2 regions of the Erwinia wuhanensis genome follow, and region 2 is predicted to be linked to the other one. Evidence: predicted binding sites of a transcription regulator. Region 2 holds the regulator's gene; the other holds the start of a gene.

Region 1 (3,114 bases), on a different contig from region 2:
CGCCATTTGGGCATTGAGCTGTTGCAGATTGCGGATTTCATGAGAAAGCGTATGGCGCTCGCGCGCCTCCTGGCCGAAGCCTTCCTGAACCTGGCGACGAAACCCTTCCAGCTGTTCGCGCAGCGGCGAGAGCAGCCCGTCCAGGCTCTGGCGGTTCTGCTCATCGACACGGCGGTTGCTGTGTTCGAAAATACGGTTGGCAAGGTGTTCAAACTGCGCGTTCAGCCGCTGTTCGCTGTTGACCAGCAGGCGCTGCTTCTCTTCCGCCGCCATTCTGCTCTCTTCAAGCCGAATGGTGACCTCGCGCAGTTCCGCCTCCTGGGCGCTGTTGATCTCCAGCTGGGTGCGCAGTTCGCGCGCCAGCTGTTCGGCCTCGCCGCGCCAGTGGTCAAGCTGGGTGAGTTTCTCCTGGGTAGCGGCGAGCGTGCCGTGCAGCTGACGCAGCTCCAGCTCCTGCTGTTTTTGCGCCTGCTGCTGCTGGCTCTGTTGCTGCGTCAGGCGATCGCGCTCCTGCTTCAGCTGCTCGCTGGCCTGTTGCAGCAGCCTGCGCTCCGTTTCCTGGTGCGCCGCGCGCTGCTGGCTGTGATACCAGGCGATAAGCCAGCCGACCAGCGCGCCCGCCAGGCCTGAGCCAATGCCGTAACCGATTATTGCATCCACGCGCCTTCTCCCGTCCAGGCTTCTCTGGCAGAAAAGGTAAGGGCAGGCCGTGGCAATGTCGAGTTAAAAAGCGCGATGTAACGGGATCGAGGAGGTTTTCATCAGGATGTCAGAGACGGCTCGAAAAATTTACCGTGGGTAGCGCTAGGGCGAAGCCATTAAGGGAGCCGCGCTCCCTTAATGAAGGCTGAAGAAGTTAGCGAAACTGGTCTCAACGGCCAGGCCAGAGGTTAGCGAGGCCGATCTCAACGTCTAGATCAGACGGCGCGCCGCCTCAACCACGATACGCACCGCATCGCTTTCGGTTTTCTTCATGGTTTCCGCATCGGGAATTTCCTGCTGGGTGCGGTTCACAATCACGCCCGCCACCATGCCGGCACGCAGGCCCTGGCTGGCGCACATGGTCAGCAGCGTGGCGGATTCCATTTCGTAGTTCAGCACGCCCATTTGCTGCCACTCTTTCATGGAGTTCTGGAAACGGCTCACTACGCGGCCAGAAAAGGTGTCGTAACGCTCCTGTCCCGGATAAAAAGTGTCGGAAGACGCGGTGACGCCGATATGCGTGGTCGCGCCAAGCGCTTTCGCCGCTTCGACCAGCGCGGTGGTGCAGGTAAAATCGGCCACCGCCGGGAATTCCAGCGGCGCAAAGTGCAGACTCGCACCATCCAGACGCACAGAGCCGGTGGTTACCAGCACGTCGCCCACGCTGATGTCAGGCTGGATAGCGCCAGTTGTACCTACGCGCAGAAAAGTACGGATGCCCAGCTGCGCCAGCTCTTCTACCGCGATGGAGGTGGAAGGGCCGCCGATACCGGTTGAACAGACGATAACGGCCTTGCCGTCAATGTCGGCGCGCCAGGTGGTGAATTCGCGGTGCGACGCCAGATGAACCGGATTATCCATCAGCGCGGCAATCTTTTTAACGCGCTCGGGGTCGCCTGGCACAATGGCAAGGGTGGCGCCCTGAAGATCGGCTTTGGTTAAACCCAGGTGAAAAACGTCTGACTGTGCCATGACAAGATCCTGTAATTAAAAGGCGATGAAGCGCTTACAGTAGCGCAAAGCTGTGTGAATTTATGTGAGTAAATTCACTCTGAGTAATGAAAGTTACATTTGGAGTCTATTGAATCGTGACGGTAATCACACAAAAAAGCCTTCCCGCACGAATCGCGCTGTCGGAAACCGATAACGCCGTCGAAGATGACAGGCTGACCTTCACCCGATCGAAACGTAATCCTGGCTATAGTTAGCTGATTGCGCTACTGCATGTATGGAGAGGACAATGAAAAGCGACGATAATCCGACTCAAACATTGAGCAATAAGGGATTCGCTCCTGCGGTTTCACCTGCCGCATCGACCACCATCATTACCGACAGCGCCGACATCGTTTCCGGCGAAACGTCAATTCCAACGCAGGGCGAGAATATGCCTGCTTTCCACGCCAGACCGCGTCAGGCCGATGGCCCGCTACCGGTGGTGCTGGTCGTGCAGGAAATTTTTGGCGTGCACGAGCATATTCGCGATATCTGCCGTCGCCTGGCGACCGAAGGCTATCTGGCCGTCGCGCCCGAACTCTATTTTCGCGAGGGCGATCCCGCCGAGTACGATGATATTCCCACGCTGTTTAAAGAGCTGGTCAGCAAGGTGCCGGATAGCCAGGTGCTGGCGGACCTGGATCACGTAGCCAACTGGGCATCGCGCCACGGCGGCGATATGCGCAATATGGCCATTACCGGCTTTTGCTGGGGCGGCCGGATAACCTGGCTCTACGCCGCGCACAATCCTCAGCTGAAAGCGGGCGTTGCCTGGTATGGCAAGCTGACAGGCGATAAAACCTTGCAGCAGCAGAAGCACCCGGTTGACGTCGCAGTTGACCTGAACGCGCCGGTATTGGGGCTGTACGGCGCGCAGGATGACGGCATTCCGTTGGCGAGCGTGGAAACCATGCGTCAGGCGCTGCGGGCGGCGAACGCCAAATCGGAAATCGTGGTTTATCCCGAGGCCGGGCACGCGTTTAACGCCGATTATCGTCCCAGCTATCACGAAGAGTCGGCCAAAGACGGCTGGCAGCGAATGCTGGCCTGGTTCAGGCAGCACGGCGTCAGCTAACGCTCAGGCCCGCCTCAATCGGCGGGCTGAGGTTGCTGACAAACTCAAACTTAGGCCGCTTGCAGATTGATGAAAAGCGGCAGAGGCAGATCGGAACACGGACACGCCGTAGATACGTCCATGTAGGCTCGTTTCGCGCGTCCATGCGCGAAAACGGTCCGCTTATCCGCTCAGCCTCTGCCACTGTGAAACAGCTGGGTTGCTGTAAGAAACACCAGGATGCATCCGCTATTTAGGTTTGTCAGCAGTCTGAGCCCGCCTCAATCGGCGGGCTTTTTTTATGCCACCCTCGCGGCGGGCACAGTGCCAGCTTCATCGCCCGTACATTCCAAACGCCGCTAAAT
Region 2 (3,114 bases):
GCGAATATACCGCCGTCACGGTAAAGCCGATCGTCGCCAGGCCGTAATATTTGCGGATCACCAGATAGCCCGCCAGCGTCAGCGTCAGCATCACCAGCAGCACAGCCGATTCCGGCACCTGAAAGCGTAGCGTCAGCGCGGCCACCACCAGCCCGCCCAGCGTGCCCAGCGCACGGTGCTGAATGCGTACCCTGGTCGCGCTGTAGCCGTTCTGGCTGACAAACATCACCGTCATCAGCAGCCAGTAAGGCTTGGGCAGATTAAAGGAGAGCGCCAGGGTGCTGGCGAAAGCGAGCATAACCGCAAACCTGGCGGCGGTGCGCAGCGCGGCGGATTTCAGCGACAGATAGCTTCTGATGGCAGATAGCAGCGGCAGTCGTTTCTGACGATCCGCCATCAGATCGCGCTGGTAAAGCGGACGCTGGGTACGCAGCACGCGGGCGATACGGCTGAAATGCCAGGCGCAAAAGTTGCCGACCGGGTTGGCGGGATGCTGGCGGGCAATTTTTTCCAGCGCCTGCAGCTGTTTATCCATGCTGAAACGTGTCGGCAGACGGTGATAGAGAATATCGTCCGCCAGCTCGCGCAGCCTGGCCGCAATGGTCTGCGCGTTCCAGCGGATCACCGCCTCGGCATGGCTCTGCTCCACCAGTTTTTGCACCTCTTCCGGCTGATGCAGGCTGACGGCGATATGCTCCTGCAAATCCAGCGCAACCTGAAAAGCGCGGGTCAACCGCTTATGGTGATTATCGTTGCTGGCGGCCAGCATGTGCATTTGCTGATAGCAGGTATTGATAAGGTCGACCGCTTTTTGCTGGCGAGCCAGCAGCGGCGGCAGCGTTTTTTCCGGGTCGGCAAGCTGCGTCAGCAGGCTGTATTTGGCCTCGCAGTAGCCGGCCAGCTCGCGATAAAGCAGGCTGAGCGTTTCCCGCATCGGCTGCTCTTTCCACAGCCAGAACCAGAACCAGTTAAAGAGGCCGTACCAGACCGTGCCCAGGATATAAAGCGACGGCGGCTGCCAGATGGGCATCCGACCGGCCAGGCTCAGGGTAAAGATGCCGGCAATCAGCGCGCCGGGCAGCAGTCTGCCATGCAGCGGGCTGATTTCGCCGGTCACGCCCAGCAGCATGGCCATGGAAAACAGGATAATGGGCAGGGGAACGGCATAGTCGCCAAGATACTGCACCAGAAAGCTGCTGAAGGCGAAAAGGCCGCCGCCGATCAGCAGACGTTTAAAGAAGCGTTTATGGGGCGTATCCAGACCGGCGATATTGCAGCAGGCCGGCACCAGCGAGAACAGCAGGCCGTTTTGCAAATTGCCCAGCAGCCAGCCGACGGCGACGGGCAGGCAAAGCACCAGCGTCTGCCGCAGGGCGTAGTTAACTTCGGGATGGTAGATGAGTCGGCGCCACATTGCTTTGTACCCGCTGAAAAGGCGCAACGAAGGCATTGCGCCATGCAATCAGAGCGGTTTAGCGTGTACCGTAGACCACGATGGTTTTACCGTGTGCGGAGATCAGATTCTGATCTTCCAGCATCTTCAGAATACGGCCGACGGTTTCGCGCGAGCAGCCGACGATCTGGCCAATCTCCTGGCGGGTAATTTTGATCTGCATCCCATCCGGGTGGGTCATAGCGTCCGGCTGTTTGGCCAGATTCAATAGCGTTTGCGCGATGCGACCTGTCACATCGAGGAAAGCTAAATTGCCCACTTTCTCGGAGGTAACCTGCAGGCGGCGCGCCATCTGTGAAGAGAGACGCATCAGGATATCCGGGTTGACCTGGATCAGCTGGCGAAACTTCTTATAGGAGATTTCCGCCACTTCACAGGCCGTTTTTGCCCGCACCCATGCGCTGCGCTCCTGGCCTTCTTCAAACAGGCCAAGCTCGCCGATAAAATCGCCCTGGTTAAGGTAAGACAGGATCATCTCTTTACCTTCTTCATCCTTGATGAGCACCGCTACCGCGCCTTTGACGATGTAGTAAAGGGTTTCTGCTTTCTCACCCTGGTGGATCAGCGTGCTTTTGGATGGATACTTATGAATATGGCAATGTGACAGGAACCATTCAAGTGTCGGGTCTGTTTGCGGTTTGCCGAGAACCATTCGCTGTTATCCTCTGTTGTTATCGTGCCTAAATACAGGGGCAGAGTTCCCTGACAGGCGTTGAAATAGTCAAGCGCTTCCCATGCAGGAAAGTTATTCGGCTCTCTGTTGAGTGCCGGGCTCGTTATGTCGTCCCGTTTCGTCTGGTCTGTAGAGTACTGACGAAATACAGCCTTGTTTGTAGCACAGCTTTGCATGGGTGTCTTCTGTTGTCTCGCTTCAGCATAGCGGGAAATCTGCCGCGCTGCTGTTTTAGTTGCCTTAAGCCGACCGCGGCTTAACTAAATGAATTAGAGGAGTTTGTTATGCAAGCGAGCGTCAAATGGGTGGAAGGGCTGACCTTTTTGGGAGGATCCTCATCGGGCCATCAGATCGTGATGGACGGCAACGCGGGCGATAAAGCGCCCAGCCCGATGGAAATGCTGCTGATGGCGGCAGGCGGCTGTAGCGCGGCGGAAGTGGTTGCCATTCTGCAAAAAGGGCGTTTCACGGTAGAGAACTGCGAGGTGAAGCTGACGTCAACCCGGCGCGAGAAACCGCCGCGTCTGTTTACCCGCATCAACCTGCATTTTATTGTCAGCGGCAGCGGGCTGACGGATAAGGCGCTGGCGCGCGCGGTCAGCCTTGCGGTCGGGAAATATTGCCCGGTCGCGCTGATGCTGGGTAAGGGCGTGACCCTTACCCATAGCCATGAGATGGGCGTTACTTGATAGCTTTGCCTTCCATCAGGCGCTTGACCAGCGGCCCCATAATCAGCTCCATTGCCAGGCCCATTTTGCCGCCCGGCACCACCAGCGTGTTGATATGGGAGATAAAAGAGCCTTGCAGCATCGCCAGCAGATAGGGGAAGTCAATCTGTTCCAGCGCCTGGAAATGGATAACCACAAAGCTCTCGTCAAGCGAAGGAATGCCGCGCGCGGCAAAAGGGTTGGACGTATCCACGGTAGGGACACGCTGGAAGTTAATATGGGTGCGGGAAAATTGTGGCGTAATGAAGTTAATATAATCG

Evidence for each region. The regulator CRP, encoded in region 2, controls carbon source genes, mostly activating them, when cyclic AMP is high. The targets are predictions, from matches to a motif close to ATGTGANNNNNNTCACAT.
Region 1: the regulator CRP is predicted to act here: its motif matches at 1,737-1,754, upstream of udp (uridine phosphorylase).

What each region holds. Positions count from the first base shown of each region.
Region 1 is NZ_JAUJUH010000011.1:68,865-71,978, reverse strand. Features, by position in the region: gene rmuC (DNA recombination protein RmuC) at 1-660, opposite strand, end outside; gene udp (uridine phosphorylase) at 913-1,674, opposite strand; gene QZH36_RS20840 (dienelactone hydrolase family protein) at 1,943-2,770, shown strand.
Region 2 is NZ_JAUJUH010000009.1:50,423-53,536, reverse strand. Features, by position in the region: gene QZH36_RS19165 (YccS/YhfK family putative transporter) at 1-1,414, opposite strand, end outside; gene crp (cAMP-activated global transcriptional regulator CRP) at 1,473-2,105, opposite strand; gene QZH36_RS19155 (OsmC family protein) at 2,411-2,815, shown strand; gene QZH36_RS19150 (phosphoribulokinase) at 2,808-3,114, opposite strand, start outside.